DNA from 4 places in the Kosakonia sp. SMBL-WEM22 genome. Region 4 is predicted to be linked to each of the others. Evidence: predicted binding sites of a transcription regulator. Region 4 holds the regulator's gene; each other region holds the start of a gene.
The links. The regulator LexA, encoded in region 4, represses DNA repair genes until DNA is damaged. The targets are predictions, from matches to a motif close to TNCTGTATGTACATACAGNA.
Positions count from the first base shown of each region.

Region 1: the regulator LexA is predicted to act here: its motif matches at 2,129-2,148, upstream of HF650_RS13830 (YebG family protein).
Region 2: the regulator LexA is predicted to act here: its motif matches at 3,180-3,199, upstream of sbmC (DNA gyrase inhibitor SbmC).
Region 3: the regulator LexA is predicted to act here: its motif matches at 2,214-2,233, upstream of rmuC (DNA recombination protein RmuC).

Region 1 covers NZ_CP051488.1:2,894,785-2,899,067, reverse strand. The annotation lists gene edd (phosphogluconate dehydratase) at 1-112, shown strand, start outside; gene kdgA (bifunctional 4-hydroxy-2-oxoglutarate aldolase/2-dehydro-3-deoxy-phosphogluconate aldolase) at 149-790, shown strand; gene purT (formate-dependent phosphoribosylglycinamide formyltransferase) at 856-2,034, opposite strand; gene HF650_RS13830 (YebG family protein) at 2,164-2,502, shown strand; gene yebF (protein YebF) at 2,609-2,911, shown strand; gene HF650_RS13820 (tellurite resistance TerB family protein) at 3,006-3,671, shown strand; gene ptrB (oligopeptidase B) at 3,750-4,283, shown strand, end outside.
Region 2 covers NZ_CP051488.1:3,124,395-3,128,677, forward strand. The annotation lists gene cobS (adenosylcobinamide-GDP ribazoletransferase) at 1-738, opposite strand, end outside; partial or broken gene HF650_RS15090 (bifunctional adenosylcobinamide kinase/adenosylcobinamide-phosphate guanylyltransferase) at 735-848, opposite strand; gene HF650_RS15095 (DUF496 family protein) at 1,005-1,340, opposite strand; gene HF650_RS15100 (FUSC family protein) at 1,507-2,565, opposite strand; gene sbmC (DNA gyrase inhibitor SbmC) at 2,689-3,162, opposite strand; gene dacD (serine-type D-Ala-D-Ala carboxypeptidase DacD) at 3,284-4,283, opposite strand, start outside.
Region 3 covers NZ_CP051488.1:4,806,237-4,810,519, reverse strand. The annotation lists gene HF650_RS23210 (ABC transporter ATP-binding protein) at 1-287, shown strand, start outside; gene HF650_RS23205 (dienelactone hydrolase family protein) at 311-1,117, opposite strand; gene udp (uridine phosphorylase) at 1,376-2,137, shown strand; gene rmuC (DNA recombination protein RmuC) at 2,270-3,727, shown strand; gene ubiE (bifunctional demethylmenaquinone methyltransferase/2-methoxy-6-polyprenyl-1,4-benzoquinol methylase UbiE) at 3,794-4,283, shown strand, end outside.
Region 4 covers NZ_CP051488.1:4,696,175-4,700,457, forward strand. The annotation lists gene dinF (MATE family efflux transporter DinF) at 1-1,151, opposite strand, end outside; gene lexA (transcriptional repressor LexA) at 1,232-1,846, opposite strand; gene HF650_RS22700 (diacylglycerol kinase) at 1,955-2,323, opposite strand; gene plsB (glycerol-3-phosphate 1-O-acyltransferase PlsB) at 2,456-4,283, shown strand, end outside.

The sequences.
Region 1 (4,283 bases), 1.8 Mb from region 4:
GCATATTCCTGACCTTAGCGCGATGCGCGTGGGCACAGGCCGTGAAATGTTCGGCGCGCTGCGAGAGAAGCTCTCCGGCGCAGAGCAGGGCGCAACCTGTATCACTTTTTAAGACGACAAGATTTTATTCTGGCGAGAGAAAAGATTGATGAAAAACTGGAAAACAAGTGCAGAAGCCATCCTGAAGACCGGCCCGGTTGTACCGGTGATCGTGGTAAACAAACTGGAGCACGCTGTCCCGATGGCGAAAGCGCTGGTTGCTGGTGGCGTTCGCGTCCTGGAAGTGACGCTGCGCACCGCATGCGCGATTGACGCTATCCGCGCCATTGCCAAAGAGGTCCCGGAAGCCATTATCGGCGCTGGCACCGTGTTGAATCCGCAGCAGCTGGCGGAAGTTACCGAAGCGGGCGCGCAGTTCGCTATCAGCCCCGGGCTGACCGAGCCGCTGTTGAAAGCGGCAACCGAAGGCACCATTCCGCTGATCCCAGGTATCAGCACCGTTTCCGAGCTGATGCTGGGCATGGATTACGGCCTGAAAGAGTTTAAATTCTTCCCGGCGGAAGCGAATGGCGGCACCAAAGCGCTGCAGGCCATTGCCGGTCCCTTCTCGCAGGTGCGTTTCTGCCCGACCGGCGGCATCTCTCCGGCGAACTACCGTGACTACCTGGCGCTGAAAAGCGTGCTCTGCATCGGCGGCTCGTGGCTGGTTCCGGCCGACGCGCTGGAAGCAGGCGATTACGAACGCATCACCAAACTGGCACGCGAAGCCGTTGAGGGTGCGAAGCTGTAATCAGCAGGCGGGTATCACACCCGCCTGATAACAAGCCCGGACGCACTATGCGCACCGGGCTTTTTTTATCCGTTAACCTGCACCGCGTTGGCTGAGGCCACGGCGCGGGCGACCGCACTCTCAACATTCTCTGCGACGGCCAGCGCCACGCCCAGACGGCGCGATCCTTCAATCTCCGGCTTGCCGAACAAACGCAGCTGCACGCCTGCATCAACGGCGTGGTGCAGATTATCAAAGGTGACATTCTGGCTGTGCAGACGCGGCAAAATCACCGCAGAGGCGGCCGGGCCGTACTGGCGGATCGCGCCAATCGGCAGGCCTAAAAAGGCGCGTACATGCAGGGCAAACTCAGAGAGATCCTGCGATATCAGCGTCACCATTCCCGTATCGTGCGGGCGCGGCGAGACTTCGCTGAAGATCACCTCATCGCCACAGACAAAGAGTTCAACGCCGAAAAGACCATGTCCTCCCAGCGCCAGCACCACCTCACGGGCAATCTGCCGGGCGCGCTCAAGCGCCGTGGCGGACATCTGCTGCGGCTGCCACGATTCACGATAATCGCCATCCTCCTGACGGTGTCCCACGGGTGCGCAGAAGTGGACGCCGTCTACCGCGCTGATAGTCAGCAGGGTGATTTCAAAATCAAACTTCACCACGCCTTCGACAATGACGCGGCCAGCACCGGCGCGACCACCCTCTTGTGCATAGGCCCACGCCGTTGCCAGCTGGTCGATAGATTTAATGAAACTCTGCCCTTTGCCTGAAGAGCTCATCACCGGTTTCACGATGCAGGGCAGGCCAATTTCGCTTACCGCCTGGCGGAAGCTCTCTTCGCTATCGGCAAAACGGTAGGCCGAGGTGGGTAACCGCAGCTCCTCTGCTGCAAGGCGACGGATCCCCTCGCGGTTCATCGTCAATTTTGTGGCGCGCGCGCAGGGAACCACATGTTGACCGGTGGCCTCCAGCTCAATTAGCGCATCGGTGGCGATGGCTTCGATCTCCGGCACAATAAAGTGCGGTTTCTCCACAGCGACCAGCGCTTTTAACGCCTCGCCATCAAGCATGTTAATCACATGGGATCGGTGCGCGACCTGCATCGCTGGCGCGTCAGCATAGCGGTCAACCGCAATGACTTCGATACCGAGCCGCTGACATTCAATAGCCACTTCTTTGCCCAGCTCGCCTGAGCCTAACAACATCACACGCGTGGCTGCCGGACGCAGCGCAGTTCCTAAAAGAGTCATAGCGAAGTACCATTAGAAAAAAAGTGGGCGCAGTATAACGAAAACGTTTGCGTCTGTCTTTTTCACTTGCGGTGGTTTTTTCATCGCGCTATTATACTGTACAAATACACAGTAAGACGAGGCTGCATCATGGCGGTAGAAGTTAAATACGTAGTCATTCGCGAAGGTGAGGAAAAGATGTCTTTTGCCAGCAAAAAGGAAGCCGATGCTTACGATAAAATGCTCGACCTGGCGGAAGTGCTGGGTGACTGGTTAGGCACCGGTCCGGTAGCTCTGGAAGAGGAGACCCGTGAACGCATGGCGATGTGGCTCGCCGAGCAAAAAGATGCGCTCAACGGTATTCTGAAATCCGGCAAACTGCCTGGAACAGAGAGCGAAGAGGGCGCTTCCCCGGCAAAAGCCGCTGCAGATCAATCCTCTGACGCGGTTGATATTAAAAGCGCCAGCAAGCGGGCTAAAGTCGCCTGATCTTGCACCGCCAGTAATTTGTACCATGCTTTGAATGGATATTAACCAGGAGATAAGCATGAAAATAGCAGGGGTAGTAACCGGTCTGTTTTTGCTGGCGGGCAGCATGGCGGCAAACGCTGCCGCAGAGAAGGTCGTGAAATTTCCTTCCTGTGAAGGGCTTAACGCTGAGGGCATCGCCGCCAGCGTTAAGCGCGACTATCTGCAAAACCGCATTGTGCGTTGGGCGGATGATCAGAAAAAAATTGGTCAGGCGGATCCGGTGGTATGGGTTAATCCGCAAGAGGTGACCGGCAAGGGTGACAAGTGGACGGTGCCGCTCACCGTACGCGGTAAAAGCGCCGATATACATTATCGCGTCAGGGTCGACTGCCCGGCGGGCAGCGCGGCGTACACACCTCAGCCGTAGCACCCTACTTTTCCTATTCTTTCCAGATACAGACACTTCCTGACATCCCCCTCGCTTACTCTTGTCTGACAAAGATGTTAAGCGAGGGAAAAAAATGAACTGGTTAAATCAACTACAGTCGCTGCTGGGGCAGAAAAGCGCTGCATCGCCATCCTCTTCCTCCGCAGAGGGCCAGGGCTTAAATAAGCTTCTGGTGCCGGGTGCGCTGGGCGGCCTTGCCGGTCTGCTGGTTGCCAACAAATCATCGCGCAAACTGCTCACCAAATATGGTACCGGCGCGCTGTTGGTTGGTGGCGGGGCGGTGGCCGGCACGGTGCTGTGGAACAAATACAAAGATCGCATCCGTGAAACCCATCAGGACGAGCCGCAGTTTGGCCAGCAGCAATCGCCGCTGGACGTGCGCACTGAGCGCCTGATTGTGGCACTGGTCTTTGCGGCGAAGAGCGATGGCCATATTGATGAGCAGGAACAGGCGGCAATCGAAGCGCAGCTGCGCGAAGCGGGCATCGAAACCCAGGGGCGTGAGCTGGTGGCGAAAGCGCTGGAGCAGCCTCTCGATCCAGCGTGGCTGGCGCAGGGTGTCAAAAATGAGGAGGAGGCACTGGAGCTCTACTTCCTCAGCTGTGCGGTTATCGACATCGATCACTTTATGGAGCGCAGCTATCTCAATGCGCTGGGCGATGCGCTGAAGGTGCCGCAGGATGTCCGCGAAGGCATCGAACAGGATCTTCAGCAGCAAAAACGCGCCCTTACAGCCTGAGCGCTATAACGTTTCGCTTGCAACGCGCGTTTGTTTTGCCACCCTTATAGGATGGAAAACAGAAAAAAGATAAGTGCTATGTTGCCGAAAGCAAAACAGATCCCCCACGCCATGACTGTTCATGGCGATACACGCGTCGATAATTACTACTGGCTGCGGGACGACACGCGCTCTCAGCCAGTGGTGCTTGATTATCTGCATCAGGAGAACGATTACGGGCGCGAGGTGATGGCCTCTCAGCAGGCCCTGCAGGATGACCTGCTGCAGGAGATCATCTCCCGCATTCCGCAGCGCGAAGTCTCCGCGCCCTATATTCGTAACGGCTATCGTTACCGACACATTTATGAGCCGGGCAATGAGTACGCCATCTATCAGCGTCAGTCGGTGCTCAGCGCTGAATGGGACGACTGGATCACCCTGCTGGATGCCAACCAGCGCGCCTCGCACAGCGAGTTTTACACCATGGGCGGTCTCGATATCTCGCCCGACAACACCATCATGGCGCTGGCGGAAGATTTCCTCTCCAGGCGGCAGTATGGTTTGCGCTTTCGCAATCTGGAGACCGGCAACTGGTATCCGGAGGTGCTCGATAACGTCTCGCCAGACTTTGTC
Region 2 (4,283 bases), 1.6 Mb from region 4:
GAGCAGCGCTAACAGGAAGATAACCTCGCCAAGCTCGATCGCCGCGCCGAGTGTGTCGCCGGTCTGCCCGCCGAGGGTACGCTTGAGCAACCAGCCGAGCAGATAAATCGCCACCATTGTGATCAGCAGCGCCAGCACGCCCTGGTAGCCGAGCAGCACCACAGCTAACAGTACGGTGATGATCAAGGTGATAAGAGTATCTTTAGCGGAAACCTTGCCAATAAAGAGATTGCCCAGCCCTTCGTCGCGGGCGTCGCGGTGGCCGAACATCAGTAACACCGAGCAGCCACGTCCGACAGCGCAGGCTGCGGCCAGCGCCGCTATCATCGGCGTATCACGCAGCTGTAACTCGCTGAGCAGGAGGATTTTTGCCACCACAACAAATACCAGCGCCAGGCCGCCATGGGTGCCAAGCCGGCTGTCGCGCATGATCTCCAGCATGCGCTCGCGTCGGCGAGCCGAGAAAACGCCATCGCAGGTGTCTGCCAGACCATCGAGATGAAAACCGCCGGTCAGCAGCGCCAGCCCCAGCACGCTCAACAGCGCCGCCAGCGGCGCGCCGCACCAGGTGTGCAACAGCGTGAAAAGAAGGCCACTCAGGCCACCGAGCAGCAGGCCGACCAGCGGGAAAGTGGTGATCCCACGCACATAATCCGCCCCATCCAGCCCCTGTACCCAACGGCCAGGCACCGGAATGCGGCTGATAAACGACAATGTGGCGAAGAACAACTTGATCATTTTATTTTCACTCCAGTTCCCGAAATCACTAGCCAGACCGCACCGGCGGCCTGCGCCAGCCACCGATTGATGTGCCCGGTAATATCACGAAAGTGCCGCGCCAGACGGTTTTACGACGCGATGTTTATCCAGCGCGGCGCATTTTATCACTCTGCAAAGAGAGAAAGGCCTGGTTTTTATAGGTGATAAAGAAAAATAGGGGGAGAAAAGTGGAGGAGAGTGAAAAGAGAAGACGGTGAGAGACGAGGCTCTCACCGCGCAGGCGCTTACTCGGCTTTATGTTCGACCGATTTCAGCTCGCCCATGGTTTTCAGTTTTTTGGAGATTTCGCGGCGCTCTTTCGACAGCTCGGCGTTTTTGATGATGTAGTCATCCACGCGATCTTCGTAGTCGGTACGCATGCTGGCAATAATACCCTGAATGGCTTCAACGCTCATGCCCGGCTTGATGTAGTCGCTGAGGTTGTCCAGCAGCAGCACACGTTTCTGGTTATCACGGATCTTTTTCTCAACGTCCTGAATTTCGCGCTGCAGTTTGTTTTTGCGACGGAACAGACGCACAAATTCCAGAACGTCCTGGAATGAAGGCTTGGTTGTTTCCATTTTGACACCCCTGATTAATTGAGATTCGGATTCGTTAAGGCCATCACCTGAGAGGCAAACCTACCCAAAGCAGTGGCATATGACAATAAGTTTTCCTGCTGGCTATCATAACCGCAAATATAGCTGAATCGAAACAACCTGGCAGCCCGAGGCGATTATTAGCCGTTTATTTGCGCAGCGCCCGGCAGATCAAATGCGATAACAACTCCAGCTGGCGCGCCAGCTCCATGCTGAGCCAGACATAACCGTGAATCGAGGTTTCTGTCACCGCGTCGCCCTTATGTTCGCCAATCAACTGCCGCAGTTCAGCGACGATATCGTTAAGCTTTTCTGTGTTCGCCAGGATCGGCTGCGGGTTACCCTCATAGAGCGCGTGGGCGATGGTGAGCAGCGTCTGCTGCGTCATCTGCTGCGTCTCTTGCAGCGTGCTGGCGTTAATCATCACAAAATGGCTGGCACGCGAACTCCAGTGGGCGTTGATTTGCAACTCCAGCATACAAACCATATTGCGGCTGACGGTCTGGATCGCCTCGAATATCGCTTTCTGAATATGGGTCTCTTTGCAGGCGGGCGTAATCAGCCCGCGCATCTTCACCACATCGTTGAGGATTTTTTGCAGATGCTTTTCCAGCCGTGGCCGCTCCACCAGGTTGCGCGAGAAACCGCCCTGGTAGACGCGGTTAAAGGCCGTGACGTAATTCGCCATCTGGATGCGCCAGTGCAAAAAGGCGCGCTGCGGCCAGATGCCAGTAAAGAGCATGGCAAGGAGCGATCCGATAATCACATCGCCACCGCGCCACAGTGCCGTCTGCATATCGCCGCTTGGCCCCCCCACAACGACCGCAAGGGTGATCCCAATCAGCAGCGCCTGGTAAGGCTTTTTGCCGAGCGCCAGCCAACCGCAGAGAAACATAGCGGCGGCGCACCATAAAAGCATCAGCGGTAGTGAGTAGAGCTCCAGCTTTAACGCCACCAGCCCCAACAGCGCACCGAAAATGGTGCCGCCGATGCGCTCAAAGGCGCGCGGCACCACATTGCCCCAGAAGGAGATTGGCCCCATCAGCACCACCAGCGTAATCAACGGCCAGGTTCCCTCCGGGACATTAAGCAGGCGGATAAGTAAAAAGGTGAGGATAAACGCCAGCGCGATGCGCACGCCATGTACGACGCGGTAGTGGCGATAAAGTCGAATTTCAAAGGGGCTGAGGGATTTGTCGCGACGCACAGCCAGGCTCCGGGTTAAAAAGAGAGGCGCAATTGTAGCGGTATTTTTTCGCACCGATGCCCTGTCAGGACAAAAAAAGAGGCCGCCAGCATCACTCTCGCGGCCTTTTTGCCCCGCCCGCCTTTAGTGGGCGTTCGGCTCGACGGGGATATACATCTCAATGTCCCAGAAACCGTCGCGCTTACCGTCGTTGTGATAGATCTCAAAACAGGGCCCGGCGGCAATCTGCACCGAGCTGTCACCCAACAGCTCGTCGAAAAAGAGATTCCAGCTGCCTTCAAAATCTTCGTTGTGTACCCGCGCGCTCATCACCGCGTAGTGGCCGCCGGGAATGTCGGTGGTGATAACGCCGGCGCTGTTAACGGGCACCTGGAAATCGCGATCGACGGTGATGGCAACATCGCAGCGCAGCTTCTCCGGCGGCACTTCGTCCGGGTTATCGTAATAGACGCTGACCCACTCCAGCGGCTGGATCTGGTTATTCTCGACCCACAGTAGAAGCTGCTGAAAGCCCTGCTTCACCTTCTCTTCCCACGGACCCACCAGATGAAACCCGGCGATACGGCGCTGCTCTACCTGCTTAACGTTGTAGCCCATCGTGACCTCCTGCGCGTTACTGTTTGTCTGTACAGTATATCTTCCCGGCGACCATCAGGCTTGCCGCACGCGTCAATTATGCGAGCAGACTCGCAAGCCTGCCACTCTGCCCGCACGACGATCACCCTTTGTGGTGCAGGTAGTCACTCAGCCGGGAGAAGAGCCCGCCTTTGCCGACGCTCTCCAGCGTCACCAGCGGCATTCTGGCAATCACTTTATCGCGGTCATAAAGCTGGATCTCGCCAACGCGCTGGTGGGCGGCAAGCGGCGCTTCCAGCTCTTTGCTGTCCAGCACATATTTGGCTTTGATGTTTTGCAGCTCCGCTTTTGGCAGCACCAGCCAGCGATCCTCATTGGTGCCGACAGCAATCTGCTCTTTATCGCCGTACCAGACACGCTCGCTGCCCACTTTTTTACCGTTGCGCAGGATCTCAACCGTGTCGAAGTTCTGCTGGCCCCAGTGCAGCAGCTTGCGCGCCTGCTCTTCGCGCCCTTTTGGACTGTCCGCGCCCATGATCACCGCGATCAAACGGCGTTGACCATCCACGCTTGAGGCGATCAGATTAAAGCCCGCACCGGAGGTGTGGCCCGTCTTCAGTCCATCGACATTCAGGCTTTTATCCCACAGCAGCCCGTTGCGGTTTTGCTGTGTGATGCCGTTCCACGTCAGGCTCTTTTCGCTGTACATATGATAGAAATCCGGCTCGCCGTGAATAATGGCGCGCGATAACACCGCCAGATCGTAGGCCGAGCTGTGCTGCCCCGGCGCATCCAGGCCATGTACCGTCTCAAAGTGGGTGTCATGCAGGTTCAGCTTCTGTACATAGTCATTCATCATCGCCACAAACTGCGGCTGGCCGCCGGCAACGTGATCTGCCAGCGCCACGCAGGCGTCGTTCCCGGAGTCGACAATCAGACCGCGGCTTAGATCGCGCACCGTCAGGCGATCGCCCGGCTTAAGGAACATCAGCGACGAGCCGGCAAACACCGGGTTGCCCTGCGCCCAGGCATCTTTACCAACTGTCACAACGTCGTCGGCACTGATGCGATGGCTATCAATGGCGCGGTCGACGACATAGCCGGTCATCAATTTGGTGAGACTCGCCGGATTACGCTGCTGA
Region 3 (4,283 bases), 110 kb from region 4:
CGCCCGCCGGAGATCAACAGCTGGATAGCGCCTCGCTGCATCACGGCTTGTCTCAGGGCAGTTACGGCGCGCAACAGCCGGTGCTGGTGCGTCCGGAGCATGTGCAGATTGCCGGGGAGGGATTAAGCGCGCAGGTGGAGAGCTGTATCTATCAGGGCGAGCGCTATTTGCTGGCGCTACGTTTAGCGGACGGGCAGGGGCTGACGGCGTTTCACCACGCCGCGCTGCAACCGCAGCAGTCGGTCTGCGTGCGTTTATTGCAGGGCTGGAAGCTGGAGGCGGCATAGCGCGCCGCCTCCGTGCGAGAAAACTACTTTTTCGCGTACTGCGCAAACCACGCCAGCATGCGCTGCCAGCCATCGGCGGCAGATTCCGCATGGTAGCTCGGGCGGTAATCGGCATTGAACGCGTGGCCCGCCTCGGGATAGACGATGATCTCCGCATTGGCATTCGCCGCCCGCAGCGCCTGGCGCATCGTCTCCACGCTCTCCTGCGAAATACCGGTATCCTGCGCGCCATAGAGGCCGAGCACCGGCGCGGTCAGATCGGTGGCGATATCGACCGGGTGTTTCGGTGAGTTTAAGGTTTTTTCGCCCGTCAGCTTACCGTACCAGGCCACCGCCGCTTTCAACTGCGGGTTGTGCGCCGCGTAGAGCCACGCAATGCGACCGCCCCAGCAGAAGCCGGTCACCAGCAGTTGATGGGCGTCTCCGCCGTTGCGCGCCGCCCAGTTGGCGACGTGGTCGAGATCGGCCAGCACCTGCGCATCCGGCACTTTGCTGACCAGCCCGCTTAAGAGCGTGGGAACGTCGGCAAAATCATCCGGATCGCCCTGGCGGAAATAGAGCTCCGGCGCGACGGCAAGATACCCCTCCAGCGCCAGCCGGCGGCAGAGGTCGCGAATATGTTCATGGACGCCAAAAATCTCCTGCACGACGATCACAATCGGCAGCGGGCCTTCGGCATCTTTTGGCCGGGCGTGATACGCGGGCATGGTGTCGCCCTGCGTTGGAATGGAGGTTTCGCCTGCGATCAGCCTCTCTTCCGGCGTATGAACCGTGGTTGACGCAAGCGGTGAAGCCGCCGGCGCAAAGCCCGGCTGTTTGGTGGTGGTCATGAGATTCTCCCTACCCTTTATTAGCGCTCTCCTAACTATAGTCATGAAGACCAGGCCATGCGCAATCGCCGTGCGCAGGCTATCTTTGCTGCTGAGTTAGCGGGCATAACGTGATAGTGTGACGCGCATCACTATTTTATGGAAATTGATTGCAATCAATTTCATTCATGGTGACAGCAGTCACGAAAACAAGCGCGTGGCTTCTGTAAAGTACCGTTTTACCTCCCCCCGATAATACCGACCACAGAGGAGTCTGTTATGTCCAAGTCTGATGTTTTTCACCTCGGCCTCACTAAAAACGATTTACAAGGGGCTACCCTGGCCATCGTCCCTGGCGATCCGGAGCGAGTGGAAAAGATCGCCGCGCTGATGGATAAGCCGGTCAAGCTGGCCTCTCACCGCGAATTCACCAGCTGGCGCGCCGAGCTGGATGGCAAAGCAGTGATCATCTGTTCTACCGGTATCGGCGGTCCTTCTACTTCCATCGCTGTTGAAGAGCTGGCGCAGCTGGGCATCCGCACCTTCCTGCGCGTCGGTACCACCGGCGCGATCCAGCCGCATATCAACGTCGGCGACGTGCTGATCACCACTGCCTCCGTGCGTCTTGACGGTGCCAGCCTGCACTTTGCCCCGATGGAGTTCCCGGCGGTGGCTGACTTTGAGTGCACCACGGCGCTGGTGGCTGCGGCCGATGCGATTGGCGCGACTAAACATATCGGCGTGACCGCCTCGTCTGACACCTTCTACCCGGGCCAGGAGCGTTACGACACCTTCTCCGGCCGCGTAGTGAAAAGCTTTAAAGGCTCGATGGAAGAGTGGCAGTCAATGGGCGTAATGAACTATGAAATGGAGTCCGCGACGCTGCTGACCATGTGTGCAAGCCAGGGGCTGCGCGCCGGGATGGTTGCCGGGGTGATCGTTAACCGCACCCAGCAGGAGATCCCCAACGCCGAAACCATGAAGAAGACTGAAAGCCACGCGGTGAAAATTGTGGTCGATGCTGCACGTCGACTTCTGTAATCCCGCTTCCAGATTTACAAGGCCGACGCGTTCGGCCTTTTTTATATGCGTAATGCCTCGCAGAAAAGCCCTTCCAAACTGGACGTTTATACAGCACAATCCCGACGGAGTGAGTGATGAAGAGGGAGCGGAATGGAGAGTTCAATCATCGTACTGGCAGCCGTGGCGCTGGCAGGGTTACTGGTCGGCTGGCTGGCCGCAAGCTGGCGCGGTGCGCAACAGCAGGCGGAGCTGCTCGCCGAGCAGCGCGATGTCTTCAGTGAACTGAGCGCCGCCCGCCAGCAGATTGCCCAGAATAGCCACTGGCGCGAAGAGTGCGAGCTGCTGAATAACGAACTGCGCAGCCTGCAACACATCAACAGCTCGCTGGAAGCGGATCTGCGTGAAGTCACCACCCGGCTTGAATCTACCCAACTGCATGCAGAAGAGAAACTGCGCCAGATGCACAGCAGCGAGCAGCGTCTGAGCGAGCAGTTTGAAAACCTCGCTAACCGTATTTTCGAGCAGAGCAACCGTCGCGTTGACGAACAGAACCGCCAGAGCCTTAACGGCTTACTCACCCCGCTACGCGAACAGCTCGACGGCTTTCGCCGCCAGGTGCAGGAGAGCTTCGGACAGGAGGCGCGCGAACGGCACACTCTGGCCCATGAGATCCGCAACCTCCAGCAGCTGAATGCCCAGATGGCGCAGGAAGCCATCAACCTCACCCGCGCGCTGAAAGGCGATAACAAAACCCAGGGGAACTGGGGTGAAGTGGTGCTGACCCGCGTGCTTGAAGCCTCCGGCCTGCGCGAAGGGCATGAGTATGAGACCCAAGTTAGCATGGAGAACGAGAGCCGCGCGCGCATGCAGCCGGACGTTATTGTGCGCCTGCCGCAGGGCAAAGACGTGGTGATCGATGCAAAAATGACGCTGGTGGCTTATGAGCGCTACTTTAACGCCGAGGATGAGTTTTCCCGCGAAGCGGCGCTGCAGGAGCACATCACCTCCGTGCGTGGCCACATTCGCCTGCTGGGAAGGAAAGATTATCAGCAGCTCTCCGGCCTGCGCAGCCTGGATTACGTCCTGATGTTTATCCCGGTGGAACCCGCCTTCTTAATCGCCCTCGACAGGCAGCCAGAGCTGATTACCGAGGCGCTAAAAAACAACATTATGTTGGTCAGCCCGACCACGCTGCTGGTCGCGCTGCGCACCATTGCCAACCTGTGGCGTTACGAACACCAGAGCCGCAACGCCCAGCAGATCGCAGAGCGGGCGAGCCGGCTGTATGACAAAATGCGCCTCTTTGTTGACGATATGACCGCGATTGGCCAGAGCCTGGAGAAGGCGCAGGATAACTACCGCCAGGCGATGAAAAAACTCAGCTCAGGGCGCGGCAACCTGCTTGCGCAAACTGAGGCATTTCGTGGCCTTGGCGTCGAGATCAAGCGCGAGATTAATCCGGAACTGGCCGCACAGGCGCAGGAGCAAGACGAAGAATTTCGTCTGCGGGCAGGACAAGATGCGTTTAACGATCATAATCAAGACAATGGATTAGATATGGCCACGTCGGGCGAAGAAGCTGCGGCGAAGGCCTCGTCGGGCGGTTGAAACGTAGGGCAATCGCGTCCAATCTGATACACTTCATCAACAAATCCTTAAATAGCAGGCACTAAGATGGCGGAAGATTCAAAAGAGACAACACACTTTGGTTTTCAGACCGTCGCCAAGGAAAATAAAGCCGATATGGTGGCGCATGTTTTCCACTCGGTTGCGTCAAAATACGATGTAATGAACGACTTGATGTCGATGGGCATCCACCGCTTATGGAAGCGATTTACCATCGATTGCAGCGGCGTGCGCCGTGGGCAGAAAGTCCTCGATTTGGCGGGCGGTACCGGCGATCTCACCGCAAAATTTTCTCGTCTGGTCGGCGAAACCGGCCAGGTTGTGCTGGCGGATATTAACGAGTCGATGCTGAAGATGGGCCGCGAAAAGCTGCGCAATCTCGGTGTTATCGGCAACGTTGAATATGTGCAGGCGAACGCTGAAGCACTACCGTTCCCGGATAACACCTTCGACTGCATCACCATCTCCTTCGGTTTGCGTAACGTTACCGACAAAGAGAAAGCGCTGCGCTCCATGTTTCGCGTGCTGAAGCCAGGCG
Region 4 (4,283 bases):
CGCATTTCAGCCGCGCGCGTTGCGCCCACAAACATGCCGTCGAGCAAATAGCACCACACTCCCACCAGTGGCAGTACCACCTGCCAGATAAGATAGTGTCCGGCCACCGCCTGCAGTTCAGGAATGGAGGTCAACAGCGCAATAATCATGCTGCCCGCCAGCGCGTAGACAAGAGCAAACGCGAGCGCCACAAACCCTGCCTGACGACAGGCCGCACGCCAGACATGCAGCAGTTGGCTGCCATCGCGCGCGCCGTAAGCCTGCCCGGAGTGGGCCTCAACGGCATAGGCAAAGCCATCCAGCGCATAGGCGGTAAAGGTGAGAAACATCATCAGCACCGCGTTGGCAGCGACCGTTTCGCTGCCAACGCGCGCGCCCAACACGGTGATGGAGCCGAAACAGAGTTGCAGCAGCAGCGAGCGCAGCATGATATCGCGGTTGAGAGCCAACAAACGGCGAACGCCGCCGCGCCATGCGGATGTTAGCATTGAGAGCGAGATAGCCTGCCGGCGTAAGACCTGCCACACCATCAGCAAGCCGATAAAGAAGGTGACGTACTCCGCGATAACCGTGGCGAGTGCGGCGCCCTGCACATTCATATGCAGCCCCATCACCAGCCAGAGGTCGAGGAGGATGTTGAAGAGGTTACCCACCACCAATAATATCACCGGGGCGCGGGCATACTGGACGCCGAGCAGCCAGCCAAGCAGCACCATATTACCCAGCGAGGCTGGTGCACTAAGCCAGCGGATCTCAAGAAAGCGGCGCGCCTGCGCCAGCACCGCCTCGCTGCCGCCGGTAATGTGCAGCGCCAGGTCGATTAGCGGCGAGCGTAACAACGCGATGGCAGCACCCGCGCCGAGCGCCAGCAGCAGAGGCTGCACAAGCGCACGCGTCAGCGCTGAGGGATTTTTCGCACCGAATGCCTGGGCGGTCAGCCCGGTGGTGCTCATACGCAGAAACAGCAGCAGCATAAAGAGGAAGCTGGTTGCCGTTGCACCAATCGCCACGCCGCCGAGGTAGACGGGGCTATCCAGATGACCGATTACTGCCGTATCGACTAAGCCCAGCAGTGGAACGGTAATATTGGATAAAATCATCGGCAGCGCAAGCCGCCACAGAGCTTTGTCGGATGCGGTTAACAGCGCCATAGCGTGAACATCATTACATTAAAGAGGAGAAGCGTGGCGCTGCGGCGCGCAACGTGGCGCCACAGCAAAGAAAAGAGGCTTTACAGCCATTCACCGTTACGGATCACGCCGACCGCCAGCCCTTCAATGGTGAAGTTCTGTTTGCGCAAATCGACCACGATCGGCGAGAAGTCGCTGTTTTCTGCCAGCAGTTCAACGGTGTTGCCATGTTTTTTCAGGCGTTTCACCGTCACTTCATCTTCGATACGGGCAACGATAACCTGACCGTTACGCGCATCCTGCGTTTTATGTACCGCCAGCAGGTCGCCATCCATGATACCGATATCTTTCATCGACATCCCGCTAACGCGCAGCAGGAAGTCAGCATGGGGTTTAAAGAGATTTGGATCGACCTGATAGTGGCTTTCGATATGCTGCTGCGCCAGCAGCGGCTCACCCGCAGCGACGCGACCAATCAGCGGTAGACCGGCATCGTTTTCCTCTTCCAGCAGCAGGCGAAGACCGCGCGATGCGCCAGATACGATTTCGATCACCCCTTTGCGCGCCAGCGCTTTAAGGTGTTCTTCGGCTGCATTTGGGGAACGGAACCCCAATTGCTGTGCGATTTCCGCACGCGTCGGTGGCATACCGGTTTGGGTGATGCGATCGCGAATCAGATCGAACACCTCTTGCTGCCTGGCCGTTAATGCTTTCATCCCGCCCCCTGGGTGTATATACAGTTATGCTGTGAGTATATACAGTCAACGGCGATTTTGAAACCACATTTAAGCAAAAAACCAGAGCGTTATCGAATTATGGAAACGCTATCGAAAATGTGACCAAAGAAGCGAGATCCAGGTAAAGAGCGCCAGTAAAATTGTCATCAGCACCGCTGCCGAGCCCATATCCTTTGCCCGGCCGGAAAGCTCATGGAATTCAGGGCCGATACGGTCCACAACCGCTTCGATAGCGCTATTGAGGATTTCGACAATCATCACCAGCGTGACCGAGCCAATAAGCAGGACGCGAGTAATGACATCTATATCCAAAAATGCAGCAATAATAATAGCCACAACAACAGCTACGCCCTCCTGGCGAAAAGCAGCTTCATTGATCCAGGCTGCGCGTACACCTTTCCACGAATATCCTGCGGCTTTAATGATCCGGATAAAACCGGTGGTATTATTGGCCATGAAAAGAACCTTTTTAACTATTAAGCGTCAATGAGTAGTGGTACACGCAGCGGTACCACAGAAATTATGCGTGCTTTCTGATATTCTTGCGGCGCAATGGCACTATTAATAACCAGAGGCTTTACACCCTTTATGTCCGGCTGGCCACGAATTTACTACAAATTACTGAACTTACCATTAAGCGTGCTGGTAAAAAGTAAATCGATCCCCGCAGAACCTGCACAGGAACTGGGGCTCGACACATCACGACCTATTATGTATGTGCTGCCTTATAACTCAAAGGCAGACTTAATGACCTTGCGCGAGCAGTGCCTGGCGCATGAATTACCCGATCCCCTCGAACCACTGGAGATCGATGGCGCGCTGCTGCCACGCTATGTGTTCATTCACGGCGGCCCGCGCGTATTTACCTATTACACGCCGAAAGAAGAGTCGATAAAACTGTTCCATGACTACCTGGATTTACACCGTAGCCATCCCGATCTGGATGTGCAGATGGTGCCGGTATCAGTGATGTTCGGTCGCTCGCCAGGGCGTGAAAAGGGTGAAATCAATCCGCCGTTGCGCATGCTCAACGGTATTCAGAAATTCTTCGCTGTTTCGTGGCTTGGTCGCGACAGCTTTGTGCGCTTCTCCCCGCCCGTTTCGCTGCGCCGCATGGCGACCGAACACGGTACGGATAAGATCATCGCGCAAAAACTGGCTCGCGTGGCACGTATGCACTTCGCACGCCAGCGTCTGGCCGCTGTTGGCCCACGTCTGCCCGCGCGTCAGGATCTCTTCAATAAGCTCCTGTCGTCGAAAGCGATTGCCCGTGCGGTGGAAGATGAAGCACGCAGCAAAAAGATCTCCCATGATAAGGCGCAGCAAAACGCTATCGCGCTGATGGAAGAGATTGCCGCTAACTTCTCTTACGAGATGATTCGCCTGACTGACCGTATCCTCGGCTTTACGTGGAACCGGCTCTATCAGGGGATCAACGTGCACAACGCCGAGCGCGTTCGTCAGCTGGCGCATGAAGGCCACGAAATTGTCTATGTCCCCTGCCACCGCAGCCACATGGACTACCTGCTGCTCTCCTATGTGCTGTATCACCAGGGTCTGGTGCCGCCGCACATTGCAGCCGGGATCAACCTCAACTTCTGGCCCGCCGGTCCGGTTTTCCGCCGTCTTGGCGCCTTCTTTATTCGCCGTACTTTTAAAGGCAATAAGCTCTACTCGACGGTGTTCCGTGAATATTTAGGCGAGCTCTTCAGCCGCGGTTATTCGGTGGAATATTTCGTTGAGGGCGGCCGCTCGCGCACCGGGCGCCTGCTCGATCCGAAAACAGGCACCCTGTCGATGACCATTCAGGCGATGCTGCGCGGCGGTACGCGCCCCATCACGCTGGTACCAATCTATATCGGCTACGAGCATGTGATGGAGGTCGGTACCTACGCCAAAGAGCTACGCGGCGCGACGAAAGAGAAAGAGAGCCTGCTGCAGATGCTGCGCGGCCTCAGCAAACTGCGTAACCTCGGACAGGGCTATGTGAACTTCGGCGAGCCAATCCCGCTGATGAACTACCTGAACCACCATGTGCCGGAGTGGCGTGAGTCGATCGATCCGATTGAAGCGATCCGTCCGGCATGGCTGACGCCGACGGTTAATAGCATCGCTGCCGATCTGATGGTTCGCATCAACAATGCCGGTGCGGCAAACGCCATGAACCTCTGCTGTACGGCGCTGCTGGCTTCACGCCAGCGCTCGCTGACGCGTGAGCAGCTGACCGAGCAGCTCGACTGCTACCTTGAGCTGATGCGCAATGTGCCCTACTCCCCGGACTCTACCGCGCCATCAGCCAGCGCCGCTGAGCTTATCGCTCACGCGCTGCAGATGAACAAATTTGAGGTCGAGAAGGACACCATCGGCGATATCATCATCCTGCCGCGCGAGCAGGCGGTGCTGATGACCTATTACC